3 regions of the Chryseobacterium sp. CBSDS_008 genome follow, and region 1 is predicted to be linked to each of the others. Evidence: riboswitches for the same ligand, from Rfam matches in the RefSeq annotation. Region 1 holds a riboswitch; each other region holds the start of a gene.
The links. Region 1 has a riboswitch for cobalamin ahead of ACP3T3_RS09320 (TonB-dependent receptor plug domain-containing protein). Riboswitches for the same ligand answer to the same signal wherever they lie in the genome.

Region 1 (5,692 bases):
AGGAAATAGTTAAAATCATTTTTAAAGATATAATTTTTCCCTGTTCCGCCACTTGATTTAGGCATATTTAACGAACCGAAATACTGAAAATTTTCTTCTGTATAGGCAGCTTTAAAGGAGTTGCTGAACTTTGTTTTGTTCCAATCCCAGGAAAGAAGGCTTCTTACACTTTGGGTTTTATATTTCGTTTTGGTTCCCGTTTCCTCATACACGGGATAATGCTGTGAAGAATCAAAAAACTGGCTCTGCCACGAAATTTTATGATCGTTTGTAATTTTATAGGATGCCCCAACATTGAACGTCGTATTGTAATAATTTCCGTTTCTGCTGATGTAGTTCAGATCATTTACCTTATAATCATTTTCACTTACAGAATAATTTCCGGAAGCTTTAAAACTGAACTTATCATTACTGTAAGAGCCTTTTATAAAATTATTATAGGTATTAAAGGAAGCGATTTCCGAAAATAATGACCCATGCAACCCTTTATTAAAATCAAGGGTATTATTCAGGTGAATACTTCCTCCTATGGCACCACTTCCATACACCACACTTCCTCCGCCGGCTTTTATACCAATCTGATCATACCCGAATAAAGCGATATTATTGATATCTCCCTGCCCCAGAAAATTAGAATTAATGTTAATCCCATTCCAGACAAATGCTGTCTGCTGAGCGGTAGTTCCTCTGAAAGAAGGTGAAGAAACAGCACCCCGCCCATTTTCTTTAATAAAAACCTGGGACTGAAATCTCAGGAGTTCTGAAAAGTTGCTGGAATTTTTCTCGGCATCTTCCGCCGAAATAGTTTGTACAGGATGAAAAAGTTTCACCCTGTTCATCTGGTTGTCAAAGACGTAAATAGTGTCAATGGCTTTCTCTTGTCCAAAAAGAAAACAGCCATAAGATGAAAAAAGCAGTACTAAAGATCTTTTTATATCCATACTTTTTTACTTTTCCTCCGAAAGCAATATGTTTTTTAATTATAATCCTGGCAGGTCTCCTGACTTTCGCATTCTGCCCCTTCCCGTTTTTAAACAGTGGTTTTTTGCAGAAACTTATATTGCGATTTACAGTTGCGGGGACAGTCCGGGAGTTACACCCGATTCCCTTTTCATTCCAAAATACTGGAAACCAAAATTTTTGCAAAGATAGTTTTTTATATGTATTTGCCAAAAAGTGAGATTAAAGCGCAGCAGATTAAAATTCCTGACAATAATTCACAAAAAAACTGCTTTCGATGAAAGCAGCTGTTTATCATAAAATAGTAGGATCATTATTTACCTATAACTTCTGTAATCGGGTTACCTATATTTCCACTTGGGAACTGAATTTTCAGTAAAGAAGATACCGTAGGAGCAATATCTGTCATGTGATATTCTTTATTGCTTTCTCCCTGCTTCACTCCCCATCCCATAAAGATCAATGGAATATGTGAATCATAAGAATTCCATACGCTGTGTGTAGTTCCCGTTTTAGAATACGGCGGAAGCATAGAGTCATGAGAAATCAGCTGAATATCTCCACTTCTCTGTCTGTTGATCCCGTTGATAATTCTTTGTTTAATCGGTTCCGGAATACTGGCTTCCTGCACTTTATCTACAGAAACAGCATATAAAACGGTAGGATCTTTTTCAATTTCTTTTACCGCAAAGTTTCTTACATCATCCAGTTCAAGCTTGCTATCTGCCAATACTTTTCTGTCGAAATAAATCTGGTAGTTATCAATGGCGTTGATCAACTTATCAGCTCCGAATTTTTCTTTTAACTTCTGATTCAGATTCTTTTCTGCATCTTCCCCGAAGAAACCTGTAGGGATCTTATGGTCTTTAAGGAATCCTACAGAATGTGCTCCACCATGGTCAGCAGAAAGGAAAACGGTATACTCTCCTTTTCCTACTTTTGAATCAAGGTATTTGAAAAACTCCGCTAAATCCTGATCTAATCTGATATAAACATCTTCTACTTCAATAGAATTCGGTCCGAATTTATGTCCTGCATAATCGGTAGATGCAAGGTTAATGGCTAAAAAGTCTGTAATATTATCTCCACCCAGTTTTTCACCTTCTACAGAAGCTTCTGCCAGCTTCAAAGTCAATGTGTTTCCGAAAGGTGTATAACGGATATTATCTTTTTTAGCCTGATAGTCTTTGGCTAGATTACTGTAAGGAAAAGTAGGTGTTTTTGCACTTCCCAGCAGGCCTTCCCAGGAGGAATTGTCCGGTGCACTTTCTGTATATTCATTGATCGGAAGTAAGGTATTCCAACCGTTGGCTACTAATTTTTCAGGAAGGTTCTGAGAATTGAATGATTTTACCCATTGCGGAAGATCATTCATATACCATGTACTGGTAATAAAGTTCCCTGTACTGTCATCAAACCAGAAAGCTCCGTTCGGAGTATGGCCTGCAGGAAGAATCGAAGCACGGTCTTTCAAAGAAACCCCCACTACTTTTCCCTGGAAGTTGGTTGCCAGCCTCAATTCGTCAGTTACCGTTGTAGACCACAGGTTTTTCGGAGAATGGCTTCCGGTTTTTGTATTGGTAGTTCCTACCGGCTGCACACCTTCATCCGCAGTACAGTAAACTCCTTTACCCGTTTCCTTATCCGTCCAGTCATTTCCTGCAATTCCGTGAATAGCCGGTACAGATCCTGTATAGATACACGTGTGTCCTAAAGCAGTAACCGTAGGAACATAGGGAATATGTACATTATTCAAAGAATATCCTGTATTCAAAAGTCTTTTGAAGCCGTCATTTCCATATTTACCATAAAAACGGTACAAATAGTCCCAACGCATCTGGTCTACTACCAGGCCTACGACTAGTTTGGGTCTTTCCAGTTGGGTATTTCTGTTCTTCTGTGCATTGATTGTAACTACGGACAAAAAAGTAGCTGCCGCAATTGAAATATTCCTAAGCATCCAAGTAAATTTTTATTGACGACAAATTTAAGGGTTTTGAAAGTTTTAGAGTGTGAAATTTTATTTAATTTTGATTATTGTACAATTCATCAATCCATCTTCTATGATTTTAGGCGTATACTGGTATTTCAAATTCCCGGATCATTTATATGATTTCCGGTTTTTCAAATTTTATCCGGGATATGGAGGACATGCCGATAATCCTGCTGAGCTGGCAGCAAGAGTTTGGGTTAAAAACCTCGATCATTTTATTCAAAAACTGGAAGAATTGAAAACGGGTTTCAAAGAAACGCATTTATACCTGAATATCGATGAAAATCAAATAATCATCCATATCGGAGACTATATGCTTTTTGATTTTCATTTTCAGTTTGCGGCAGAGATTGAGCATCTGTTAATTCTGGAAAACGCTGTATTATTGGATTCAAGTATACCTTTTTCCGTTCAATCCAGTAAAAGTTATCCTCCGGAAAGAGAAAAATTCAGAAATATAGAACACCGTTTCATCCAGATGGTAGGTTCTGATTTCAAAAAAAACAATGCTGAGAATTACGCTGCCAGAATTGACTGCCATCTACCTTTACGGCATAAAGAAAGTCTTATTAATGATTTGGTACAGATAGGCAGGGAAGAAAACCTCAATGTATTTTATTATCATGATTTTGATTTTAAAGAGCATTGTAATCTGATGCTCTTTTTCACCAATGGCAGGCAGAAAAAAGACTCTGTTCAAAAGGTTGATCTCAATTCTTTTGGGGGTAAAGTACGGCAGCTTACTCAAAAGTACCCTCTTCATTTCGGCCATTTCGGAAGTTTCAAAGAATATCCTTTACAGGGACCTCATTCAGTATTGATGGTGGATGAGGAGTATATTATCAACAAAAAAATAAACCCATATTAATTCAATACAATGATCAAATTCAAATATGTTATTCTGTACGTGGCAGATGTAGAGCAATCTATGAATTTTTATAAAAGTACCTTTGGTTCTGAAATAAAGTTCATCACCCCTGAAAACGATTACGGAGAGCTGCTGACCGGAGAAACTACTCTTTCATTCGCTTCTGTAAGCCTTGCCGGTTCCAATATTAAAAAAGGATTTTCCATCTCAAAAGCTGAAGATAAACCTTTCGGAATAGAACTGGGATTTGTTACTGATGATGTAGAAGCTCTGGTAGAAAAGGCAATAAAAAACGGTGCTGTTCTGTATGAAGATATTGCCGTAAAACCATGGGGACAGAAAACGGCTTATATCAAGGATCCCAACAATTACCTGGTAGAAATCTGTACGGAAGTCCAATAAGCTTAAATAACTGATGTGGAAATAAGAAAATTACAAAGATTAACCTCCAACCCTGCCTTAAATTGGGGGAATAACGGTTATACAACGGAGAGAATATATTCAGTTTCTTCTATTGAATCTGGAGGTTCTTTTGAGTTTATTATAAAAGAAAAGTCTTTGCCTTACAGCAAAATCTGGGAAACGGCTTCTGAAGACCTCGAGGAACTGAATACCATCATTGAACAGGGAAATTCCTTCGGCGCTTTTGTCAACGGAGAGCTGGCAGGCTGGATCATCTGTGGGCAAAGAACATGGAACAACAGTTTCTATATTGAAAACATTCTGATCAGTGAAAAGCACAGACGGCAGGGGATCGGAATTATGCTGATTAAAAGTGCCATTAAAGAAGCAAGAAAATTAAACTGCAGGGTCATTGAGCTGGAAACGCAGAATACCAACTATCCTGCCATTCAGTTTTACAGAAGAATGGGATTCAATATTACCGGGCTGAACACAAGGCTGTACGAAAATGCAGAGGAAATCGCCCTCTTCATGACTTTAGATGTGGAATAAGCCTATGGCAAAATAGATGTTGTAAAATTTTTAATCCCAATCAATTAAAACACTTGTTGGTGTGTTAAAAAATTTATACATTAGTAAACAACAAACTAAACATGATTACTATGAAAAATCTTAAAAAATTAAAGAGAAATCAGCTTGTACTCATAAGCGGTGGAGACACTCCTTATGCAGTATGCGACATTGATGGTAACTGCCCGCCGACAATAGGTTCATATTATTGCAGTGATGGTATGTGTTACAGAGTTTCCGGGGGTGGCGGCGGCAATCCCGGATGTCATGAACCTATGCGTCTTTGCCAGGAATGGGAAACAGGATGCGGATGCGTTTATATGTAAAGAATATTTGTTAGATAAAATTTTGTTGAGGGCGGTTTTTACCGCTCTTTTTTATACTCTGCTTCGGAGCAAAAACTTACTCATACAGGTAATTCCCGCCAATTTTATTACTTTCGCATAAACAGGACCCATATGCAAAATCTTCTGAAATATATAAGATCACTCACTCAATTTTCTGATGAAAGCTGGAATATACTTCAGTCTGCCTTATCGGAAAGGAATTACAGGAAAAACGAAATGATGGTTCAGGAAGGTGAGATCTGCAACTCTTTATTTTATATTGATAAAGGATTTTGTAAAAGTTATTATAACATAGAAGGAAATACTAAAAACACCGGATTTTACTTTGAAAACGAAATCGTAACCAATATCAGCAGTTTTGGCAGCGGACAAAAATCAGCGTTTAATATTGTAGCGTGCGAGGAACTTCGTGCTGTTATTTTTGATAAGAAAAAACTTTTTGAAGCCACCGGAAAAGCTCCGGAAATTGAGTCATTAGGACGGCATTGTATCCGCCAGTTTGCAGCCAGACAGGAGGAGTTTTCCAACCTGTTCAAGCTCTATACTGTACAG
Region 2 (5,692 bases), 160 kb from region 1:
ATCAGGTTTATATTTTTGATCTTGACCTTACGAGAGCCAAAGCAAAGTTTAGTGAACTGATCAACGGAGTTCTTCCAAAAATCAATCATCATAAAACGCTGAGATTAAAAGACGCCTATCATCCTCTGTTATGGTTAAGAAATAAAACAGAGAATAAAACCATTCATCCACAGCCACTTACCTTAACGGAACATAACAGGATCATCTGTATTTCCGGTCCGAATGCCGGTGGGAAATCAATTACCCTGAAAACGGTAGGGCTATTGCAGCTGATGATTCAGAGTGGTATTCTGGTTCCGGTTCATCCCAAATCTGAAATGTTTTTCTTTGAGAAAATCATGACTGATATCGGAGATAACCAGTCCATCGAAAATCATTTATCCACTTATTCTTCGAGATTGAAGAAAATGTCAGGAATCATCCGTGAGGCTGATGCCAATACGCTTCTGCTTATTGATGAATTCGGTACAGGTTCTGATCCGGAGCTTGGAGGTGCCCTGGCAGAAAGTTTTATGGAGTTTTTCTATGACAAAAAGAGTTTTGCCATTATCACGACGCACTATACCAATATCAAACTGGTGATAGAACAGCTTCCCAATGCCCAGAACGCAGCCATGCTCTTCAATGAAGAAACACTGGAACCGATGTATAAGCTGGAAGTAGGACAGGCAGGAAGTTCATTTACTTTTGAAGTTGCGGAAAAGAATAAGATTCCAAGATTTATTATCCATTCTGCCAAGAAAAAGGTAGAACATGATATTGTGAATCTTGATAAAACGATTGTAAAACTGCAGCAGGAAAAATTTGAAGTTGAAAAGCTGAAATCTGATCTGGCAGAAAGAAAAGAGTCTGTAGAAGATAAGCGTGATAACCTTCAGAAACTGAATGACCAGCTTCAGCAGAAATTATTTAATTTCCAGAAACTGTATGAGGAAGAACACCGCAAACTTCAGTTCGGAAATAAGATTGAAGCATTCATCGACAGCTACACCAAAGGAAAATCCAGAAAGGATGTTGTAAAAGATTTTGTGAAGCTTCTTGAACAGGAGAAATTCAGAAAATTGGGCAGTGATAAAGATGAAACCAAACGTCTGCAGGTTGTTAAGAGAAAAATTACTCAACAGCTGAAGAAAGATGACGTGATTGAAAAAATTGCTGAAACCAATGAAAAGCTGGAAGAACAACGTAAAAGCGACCGCGCTATTTGGATGAAGATTGGGCAGCGTGTTCGTATTACAGGAAGCACCAGCGTGGGAACCATCGAAAAGATTTCCCGAAATAAGGTAATTGTCAATTACGGTACATTTAAGACCACCATCAACGCAGATGAGCTTGAAAGAATTTAAATTAATCTATCCAAGGATTAAGTTACGCAAATACAGAGAGAGCACTTTTCGGAGTTCTCTCTTTTTTATTATTTTTTAATGAATCTTTTAACTCTCTCTTGTATAAAGGTTTTTAATATATTTGAATTCATAAAGCATTGAACATGGTCAGAAACCTTACTATTCTTTGGATTTTTTATCAGAAAATTATATTTCCTGCGGTCCTGTTTTCATTACTCATTTCATTCTTACTTTTTGGCGGGTTTGAAGCTTTTGGATTGAGTTTTCTTTTTACTGCACCGGTTCTTCACTATTTTATTTACGAATTAAGATTTAAAAGCGAATATTACTTTTATGCCAATTCAGGCTTTTCAAGGATGTTTCTCTGGGCAGGAACAATAGTATTGGGGATTATTGTTAGAATTATAACATTGTTTTTATGAGCAGACTTCATGTTGATAGTGTAACAAAATCTTTTAATGAGAGGAAAATTCTGCAGGATATTTATATAGGATGTGAAACAGGGCAAGTTATAGGATTACTGGGCAGAAACGGAAGCGGAAAATCAACCCTGTTGAAAATTATCTTCGGAACTGAATATGGTGATACTCAGTTTATAAAATATGACAACACTATTTTGAAAAGTATTTCCGATAGAAAAAACAGAATTGCTTACTTACCTCAGGATCTCTTTCTGCCAAAATTTATAAAAGTAAAAAATCTGATCCCTCTTTTTTGTAATAAAAGAAACACTGAGTTACTTTTTAGTTCAGAATTCGTACAACCTTTCCTTCATGAAAAACCTACAAACTTATCCAAGGGAGAACAGCGAATCATTGAAACGCTGATGATCATTTATTCCGAAACTGATTTTGCCCTGCTTGACGAGCCATTTCACAGTCTTTCTCCCAAGGTTACTGAAGAACTGAAGAAAAATATACTTCGGGAGTCAGCACATAAAGGCTTTATCATTTCTGATCACAATTTTCAAGATGTTCTGGATATTTCTGACCTCTTGTATATACTTTCAGATGGCCATCTGAAACAAATACAAGATTTAAAAGAACTGCAGCATTATAATTATCTTCCGAAAAGCATTTAATTTATATATTTGGAAGATCAAAAAAATTTCATGATGACTTTCATAAACAAAGCATTTTATTTATCTGCTTTCAGTATTTTTTCTTTAGCCTTTGTAAAGGGGCAGAATAAAGTTCCTTTCGGAGTGGTAAAAGCTGAAGAAGGATATGCCAATGTGCGGGTACATAAAGACAATTACAGAAAAATTGTAGATAAAATCCGTATGCGTAAGGGTGATGTATTTGTTTATGTAAAGCCTGCTCCCGGGGAAACAGAATGGATCTGGATCAAATATCCGGAAAAACAGGATGACGACAAACCCTTTGTGCGTTATGAAACTCTTGATAAGGAAGGAATGGTAAATAAAGAGCGTATTGCTTATATTGATCAGCTTCCCGCCTATACCCCTTCCAGGTCTAAAAACGGAAGATCACTTATTTTTACCGATAATTCTGATCCTAAAATTCCTACTGCTCAAAGAAGCAAAGTAGTGATTGACATCTACCCTTCCAATGCGGGTTACCGTAAAAAGGAAAAAGATGCAGAAGGAAAACTACTCACCATTGATAAAGTAAAACCCTGGGGAATCGGAAATGATCTTCCTGAGGGTATGACGGAAATCAAATCCATCAGAGTACAGCAACCGGGAAGAGGTTCTGTTTTTGTAAGAGAAGCCATCAAAAATATGTTCCAGCCTACCATGGATTTTGATAACATTGGAGTCACTTCCCTTGACAGCGATAATATTTTCCTTTATATGATCAATGGTTCAGGAGAAAACAGATACACTACACTCTGGACGATCAAGAAAGGAAGAGTAATCAGCCAGATTATTTTCCATAATCCGGAATAAATTCATTATTTTTGCTTCCGAAAAAGTTTTTACGCTTATTCATCACAGAAATGGGTTCTGCATCACTGCAGATTAAAAGGGAACCGTGTGAAAATCACGGACTGTCGCGCAACTGTAAGTAACTGAAGTCTTTTATCAAAGATCCACTGTGCGGGGCATGGGAAGGAGATAAATGATGTTACAAGTCAGGAGACCTGCCTTTTTCTTACACATGTAACTTTCGCGATTTGAAGTTGTATTGATCTGATGGATTGTTTCAGGAATTCTCTTGATTCCTGTTATTATTCTGTTTTTTCTAATATCATTTCACTTCGCTTTAATTAATAATGATATATGACTACAGAAGAAAGAATTGAAGCATCCGAAACCAGAATCTTTAAAGCGGTTTTCCCCAACACAACCAATCATTACGATACCCTTTTTGGCGGTACGGCCATGCAGCTGATGGACGAAGTAGCTTTTATCACCGCAACCCGTTTTGCGAGAAAAAGAGTGGTAACGGTAAGCAGTGACAAGATCGATTTCAAGAAACCTATTCCTGCCGGAACTATTGTTGAGCTGATCGGGAAAGTTTCCTACGTGGGAAAAACCAGCATGAAAGTGAACGTTGAGATCTACACCGAGCAGATGTATTCCTATGAAAGAGAAAAAGCCATTGTAGGTGATTTTACTTTTGTAGCCATCGATGAATTCAAGAAACCAATCCAGATACTATAAATAGAGTTTCGGGCGGCCAAAGGCCGCCCGAAACTTTTATATTTTAAATATATTTAATGATTGTAATTCATTGGGTTTTTCTTTAATTTTAGCCGCTCAGAATATCATCTGTGTTTCTCTTAAAAACTAATAGAAAATTCATATTACATTACATGAAAAAGATTATCTTAATCATTACACTTATCCTTTCCGTATCATTAACAGCACAAAAAGATGTTACAATTGAGCTTTCTGAAAGTTACGAATTGGGAAATATCATTTTAGCGCTTACAGACTATGGTAAAACAGATCCTTATGATGTTCAAAAGATTCCTCCGTATTATGATGAAATCATGTCTTATTTTGAGCCTGTAAAAGATCATCCGCTATTAAAAAAAGTAAATTATTCAAGAAAGGAGTGGAAAAAGTTCTTAGGTTTCCGGACTGATTTCTATGCATTCTCTTTTGATGAAAAAGGTGTACTTAAAAGAGATTTCCCATTTAATTCATTTGGCCCTCAAGAAGTGGATGAAAATCTGGAACTAATCAACGATTTTGTCAAGAAATCGAATTACAGAGCTTTTTACAAAAATCATCAACAGTTTTATAATACTTTAATTGCCAATTACAAAGAGTATTATTACATCAATGACACCTATGCCTTCCTTGATAAAATTGCTGGACAACCTAAAAATAAAAATACCAAATCCTATGTTATTGCCATTTCTCCTTTAGTAGGCGGACAAAATTGCCACAGAGAGATCAACAGTTCATTAACCGTTGACTTCCCTGATATCGGAAAAGACCTTATTCTTGGAAACTTAAAAGATAATATTGCAAGAAGGATTCTTGATAATCACACCGTATTTTCAGAAATTGATCATGGATATGTAAATCCTATTTCGGATCAATATTCAAAGGAAATAACTGAGAACTTCAATCTGATAAATTGGGATAAAAAATCAGGATATTCAGGGATCAGTTCATTCAATGAATATATGACATGGGCTGTTTACGACTTATTCATCAGAGAAAACTTTCCCAAGGAAAAAACAGATAGTCTTTCTGCTATCTATCATAAAGTGAATATCCGACGTGGTTTTATTGCCCAGAATTTATTCTCTGAGAAACTTATTGAGCTTTATAAAAAGGAAAAGAGCCTGGATAAATTATATGTTCCATTATTAAAGTGGACAAAAAGAACAGGGAGCAAAATTTCCCAGCCTTCCGTTGTCAATTCCAACAATAAGGATTTTGAAAAAGTTGACATCAACAATGTTGTTGTAAAATTCACAGAGCCTATGAAGAAGACAACAACGCTTCAACTGAAATTATATGAATACATTGATGGAAAAGAAACCAGCAATACAATCATTATCGTTAAAAATCCGGTTTGGTCTAAAGATGGGAAAGAAGTAAAATTCAAACTGGATACTTCTTATAAGAATTTTGTACTGGGTTTTTATGTACCGAACAGCATGGCAGGATTTTATTCTAAGAACGGAATTTTATTAAATCCTGACAACTACGTATTGCTATCCTCATAACTGAATGAAATTACCTATAAAAAGACACTGTTCTAAACCGAACAGTGTCTTTGTTTTTTTAAACTATTTCAACACTTTTTCTGTTTCCAGACTTCTGCTCAATAAAAGTTCAAAAGCCTCTCCCATTTCATCAGAAGCTCTGCCGATAGCATTTTCAAGCATATTTCTGATTTGTCTTTCTGTTACTCCCG
Region 3 (5,692 bases), 1.6 Mb from region 1:
TATCAAAAATTCTGTTGGCGATAATCTCTTCTGTTTTTACATCAATGATCCCAAATGTTTTTTTGTAACTGTGGGTGTTGTAATTGAATTCATTTCCATAGAAATAAAGTTTATCATTAACGATTATCATTTCACTGACAGAGAGATTGAAATTTTTCTTCACAGTTCCGGTAGCTGCATCTATCAAATACAAACTGGAAGGAACGTTATAATAATCTCCTCTTGAGGTTACATACAGATCACCGTAATTGTCTTTTTTAATGTGGTGAAGATTGATGGCAACCTCTATTTTTTTGAGTTCTGTAAAAGTGTTCAGATCGATGACGGAAACTGTATTGTCATAATCGGGAGCTTTGTATCCTCCGGAATTGGCCACAAATAATGTATTCCCAACAATTTCCAATTCTTCCGGCTGGTATCCTACCACCACTTCACGCTGAATGGAAAGAGAAGTGGTGTCAATCTCCACTACTTTTCCCTTAGGTGCTTTTGGATTAATAGCTACCGGACCGGCATAGCTGCTGGCATACGCTTTCCCGTCTTTGAAGGCAAGATATCTGCAGTTTTGTAATGGAATAGAAGTAATACGTTTAGCAGTTTTAGCATCCAGTACTTCAATTTTGTTGGAAACATTGACAACGATATAGAGTTTGCTTCCGTAGACTTTGATATCATTTCCTACATCTCCCAGTTCTTTTATCACATTCGGGTTGATTTCTGCGTAGATATTGCGGTAATAGGTTCCTTTGGTATAATCAAAAAAGTCCAGCGTACATTTGTTGCTTCCCATATTTCCTTCATTGAGCATATAGAAGCCTTTTATTGCTGTATTTTCTGAGGGAAGACCTTCTACCACTTCCTGACGGACGATAATATCATCTGTACGGCATGACGTAAGAAAAGCTAATACAAGAAATAAAAAATAAAAGTTTAGTTTTCTCATAGAGTGAAGTTTAGAATAAGTTTAAAGTTTCTTCCGGGCATCGGATAATTGATAACCACATCATAGTATTGATTGAAAATATTATTCACCTCAAGGCTTACTTTAAACTGATGATTTGCCCAGCTGAACTTTTTCTGAACAGACAGATCGTGAGTATACCAAGGCTGTACATAATTGTATTGAATGTTATCCTGATTCACGTCATATCTTTCTCCTACGTACATTGCACTGTAATTGAAACCCCAGTCTTTATAATCCGCCATCAGACTGAAAGATCCGCTATGCCATGGGGTATAAGGAATCTGATTGCGGTAGAAAGTGTCTTCCGGATCGCTCATATCTCTTGCACTTTGATAAGTATAGGAAAGCAATGGTCTTAGTTTTACTTGTCCCAGCTGCATTTCGGTCTGAAGATTTACATCAGCTCCTATGATTTCAACCATTCCAAGGTTCATCATCAGCCAGCGGAACATACTTCCGTTAGGTGCAGCTACGATTTTATCCTGTACTTTGTTGTAATAACCATCTACTTTAGCATAAAAGCTTTTAAAGAAATGGTTGTTGTAATTCTTCTGATAGGTAAATCCTACATCATACTGATTGGTGAATTCCGGCTTCAGATACGTATTTCCGATATTGGTATAATACAAATCATTGAAGGTTGGAAGTCGGAAAATCCTTTTATAAAATGCTCTAAGGGTAAGTTCGGGAATGATTTCCGGCTGATAGCTCATAAATACGGCAGGTGTCCATTCTCTTGCATCTCCCGGCCTTTTGTTTTTTCTTACTTCTTCAAAAGTAAAGGTTCCTAAAAGGCTTCCCAGGATTTTGAACCTGTTCCACTGATAGGTTGTTGCCAATGCTACCAGTGTAGTATAGCGTGTTGGATAAGAAAAGTTATCCAGATTGGCATCCAGGTTATTGTACTGAAAATCCCCGCTCAGACTGACATCCCAATTGGGTGTGATAGAATAGATATTGGATGAGGAAAGATAGAGCTCTCGCTGGATATAGGTGTTATCTGTATAAATAATAGACTGCGAACGAACCGTATCCATAAAATGGGTATAATCGTAAGCAAATTTTGCTTTCAGCTGTGTTTCCAATTTGGGAAACAGCTTTTTTCTCAGGTTGGCCTGCACAAAATAATTTTCATCGGAAAGTCTCGCTCCTCTTCCTCCGAAACGCCCGTTGACAATAGGAGCCGGCATTCCGCGGTTTGAAATATAACCGTAGCCACGGATATTCCAGCTTCCGTTATTTAAAGTTCCGTTTAAAGAAGTTTCAAAACGTTTTGCCCGAATATCTGAATCCTGTCTTTTTGCAATGGTATCATAAGCCTGCTGTCCGTCTGGATATTTTTTGGCATACCGAAATCTGTAAATTCCGTCACTCTGCATAAACTCTCCACTGAAGCTGGCAGAAACCCTGTCTGAAATCTTCTGCTCCAATCGGAATGACGGATTGAAAAGATCAATGGAAGCACTCTTCGCTCTGATAACCAGATTAGTTTTTCTTGTTCCTTTAAATACAGGCGTTTTAGGCTGTAAATAAATAGATCCCGAAGATCCGAAGTCTTTTGCCGGCTGGAAGATTTCACTTTTCTGACCGTTATACAATGATATTTCTTCCAGATCATCCAAAGAATATCTTCCCAGATCCACCAGTCCGTTTTGGGCATTTCCTAATTGAATTCCATCATAGAAAACGCCTACATGCTGACTTCCCATGCTTCGGATATTAATGGTTTTCAAACCACCCAATCCTCCATAGTCTTTGATCTGAACACCTGAAAAATACCGCAGTGCATCTGCTACAGACTGGCTGTTCAGTCTTTCCAGCTGCTCTCCCTGCAGGGTTTGTGCCGGAAGGATCTCTTTAAAACTTTTCTTGTAAAGGCTGATCACCTTGATGGATTCTTCCTTCAGCGTGTCATTCTTCTTTTTTTGAGAATATAAAAGTTGAGATGTGATCACCAATATTGTGAAAACAGCTTTATGAATTGTAGAAGTAGTTAGTTTTGCCGCCATTAGCTCATTTAGGATAATGATGACGCTAATGGATATAAGAATACAACGACAAAGCACAGCTGTCACTGCACAGAATCATTGATGTCCTAAGCTTTATTCCACGAAAGCGTCAAACGATTATTTTCTGGCAGGTCTTCTGACTTACTCCATTTTTGAAATCCTTCCCATAAAAAAACAGTGGATATATTCTTCAAAAACTTTGGTGCGGAGCTTACAGCAGCGGGTCTGTTCCGGATTTTCACCGGATTCCCTTTTAAGAGCTTTTTACGGCTCACCAAATTCCGGCAAAGATAAATAATTATTCCTAATACCCAAGTAAAATCATGATTCATAAATAATTAAAGCTCCCGAAGGAGCTTTAACGTGATTTTATCAGGGGTTTCACTTTAAATTCCAATATTCAGGAAAATACTGAACCTTGATTTTGCTTCAATATCTCCCCCAGCCAGATGAGTGTACATGGGAAGCATTACTTCACTTCCCAGACTCAGCTTTTTATAAGAAGCTTCAAATCCCAGTTTTCCGTACAAAGCACTTCCTGCAGTATTGGGTAAACCTTCATCAAACTGTTTGTTCTGAGCATAAACCTCTCCCTGCACTCCGGTTTTTACAGAAAAAATGGACTTATCATTTCCTGCAACCTGATAAAAACCTGTTGCGGCATAGTTCCATTGATTTCCAAAGCGGTAATTTTTTTTATTCTCTGTTTTGATGGTATAATCTGTATTGACCAATACGGCCACTTTATTTTTCTGAAATTTATAATTCAAAGCAGCCTGATAATCCCAGCTTCCGGTTCCCAGCTGAAAACTCGGATTAACACCGGAGACTCCTTTTTCATCAAATTTTCCAAGCGGAATTTTCACACCCAAACCTCCGCTAAGGTGATGGAAATTATCCTTGGAGCTCATCAGCTGGTAAATTCCCATCAGGTTCAGATCCCCTATTCCATTGATTTTAATATCTCCCTGCATGGTTTTCTTTTCATGAAAATGAAAGGGCAGACTTATATAAACACTCAGTTTTTTAGTCAATGGAATTTTTCCCCAAAGCTGTAACGTATTGAAATACTGATCCTGTGTAAGGTCTTTTACAAATAAGTTTTCCTTTGCTTTGTAATGTTGTGCAAAGTATTTGATTCCGATAAACTGTGGGTTCAATAAAGATTCAAAGCCGGAAGATCCGTTACCGGCTGCACAGCCGCACGCATCACAATCATCATCAAAATCGAATCTGCTAAAGGTTTCAGGAACAATATACGCGCTATCTCTAATGGTCTTTGCCTGATACTGACTAAACAGGATCAAACTTACTATTACTATAATCTTCTTCATGTTTTCTATAAATTATTCTGCAAATTTTGGATTGGATATAAAACTTTTGTCCGATAATGTTTTCAGGAATGCAATGATCGACTGTTTTTCCTGGCTGTTCATGACAATTCCCACATGACCGTTCTGTTTCAGCTGAGGATCAAGATTGGCATTATCTTCTACCTGATTCGAATAGAAATTAAGGACCGCATCTAAGGTATAAAATCTTCCGTCATGCATGTAAGGCGCTGTATATTCTACATTTCTTAAACTCGGAACACGGAATTTCATCCAATCTACCTGATTAAGGGTCACTCTATAACGTCCTGCATCCTTGAATTCAGTGTTATAATACATTCCTGTATTTCTGAAACTCTCATCAGTAAACAGTTCTCCGCTATGACAGGAAGCACACTTCTGCCCGAACAAAACCATTCCCTGAGATTCTGCTGAAGTTAGCTGCTCTTTTCCCTGCTTGAATCGGTCATATTTTGAATCTGCAGAAATTAAAGAAGCCATAAACTGCGACAATGCTTTCAGAATTCTTTCTCCGGTAATGGTTTCATCACCATACGCTTCCCTGAAGAGTTTTTTATATTTCTGATCATCTTTTATCTTTGAAATGGCTTCCGGTATGGAGCTGTCCATTTCATTCACGTCGGTAATCGGGCTGATGGGCTGTTCATTCAGATTATGAATTACACCGTCCCACATATACCTTTTCAAAAAAGCCATATTCTGGATGGGTGGCGCATTCCTGATTCCGATTCTGTCATCTACACCATGACTTACTGTGTGGCCATGATGGGTAAAAGCATTTTCCTGAATATGACAGAAACCGCATGAAATGGTATTATTTCTGGAAAGCCTGCCTTCATAGAATAATTTTCTTCCCAACTCCACTCCATTTTTAGTTACCGGATTGGTTGATTTATCAAAAGTCATTTCGGGAAAATAAGACGGAAACTGCAGGTTATACGCTTCATCTTTTTTCAATGGCTGAATCACCTCATCAGAGCAGGAAATACAACTCAACAGAAATACAAGCAGAACCAGTATCGTTTTAACAAAAAAATTAATCATTGTGAACGTGGTCTACTTTAAACATTTTTGTGAGATTGTTGGTAACATCTACCAGGTGTTGGTTTGAGCCCATCAACATGTCATTGGCTGTGGTGAGGGCAAGTGCCTTATCTCCGCTCAAAAACTGGTTCAGATCGGCCAGAATATGAACAGAAGGACGAATTTGTGCCGTTACTCTTGCTGTGGTAGGAAGGTTTAATGTGATTTCGCGATAAAGATCCGCTGTATTATTGGCTTCAGTATTACCCATATTTCCGGTATGGTTCATAAATTCTTTTGAAGGAGCATCATTACCATATTTCCCTTCCAGTTTTACAAAAACA

Region 2: linked by a shared signal. The riboswitch ahead of ACP3T3_RS08635 (acyl-CoA thioesterase) and the one ahead of ACP3T3_RS09320 (TonB-dependent receptor plug domain-containing protein) in region 1 are both predicted to bind cobalamin.
Region 3: linked by a shared signal. The riboswitch ahead of ACP3T3_RS16590 (TonB-dependent receptor) and the one ahead of ACP3T3_RS09320 (TonB-dependent receptor plug domain-containing protein) in region 1 are both predicted to bind cobalamin.

The regions. Positions count from the first base shown of each region.
Region 1 is NZ_CP188202.1:2,085,858-2,091,549, forward strand. It holds gene ACP3T3_RS09320 (TonB-dependent receptor plug domain-containing protein) at 1-941, opposite strand, end outside; cobalamin riboswitch at 974-1,151, opposite strand; gene pafA (alkaline phosphatase PafA) at 1,274-2,920, opposite strand; gene ACP3T3_RS09330 (hypothetical protein) at 2,973-3,821, shown strand; gene ACP3T3_RS09335 (VOC family protein) at 3,831-4,223, shown strand; gene ACP3T3_RS09340 (GNAT family N-acetyltransferase) at 4,239-4,775, shown strand; gene ACP3T3_RS09345 (hypothetical protein) at 4,886-5,119, shown strand; gene ACP3T3_RS09350 (Crp/Fnr family transcriptional regulator) at 5,252-5,692, shown strand, end outside.
Region 2 is NZ_CP188202.1:1,929,245-1,934,936, forward strand. It holds gene ACP3T3_RS08620 (endonuclease MutS2) at 1-1,346, shown strand, start outside; gene ACP3T3_RS08625 (ATP-binding cassette domain-containing protein) at 1,765-2,427, shown strand; gene ACP3T3_RS08630 (hypothetical protein) at 2,458-3,258, shown strand; cobalamin riboswitch at 3,294-3,474, shown strand; gene ACP3T3_RS08635 (acyl-CoA thioesterase) at 3,592-3,975, shown strand; gene ACP3T3_RS08640 (DUF4932 domain-containing protein) at 4,128-5,501, shown strand; gene ACP3T3_RS08645 (HD domain-containing protein) at 5,565-5,692, opposite strand, start outside.
Region 3 is NZ_CP188202.1:3,674,378-3,680,069, reverse strand. It holds gene ACP3T3_RS16595 (YncE family protein) at 1-943, opposite strand, end outside; gene ACP3T3_RS16590 (TonB-dependent receptor) at 940-2,973, opposite strand; cobalamin riboswitch at 3,083-3,267, opposite strand; gene ACP3T3_RS16585 (transporter) at 3,360-4,307, opposite strand; gene ACP3T3_RS16580 (cytochrome-c peroxidase) at 4,320-5,369, opposite strand; gene ACP3T3_RS16575 (MbnP family protein) at 5,362-5,692, opposite strand, start outside.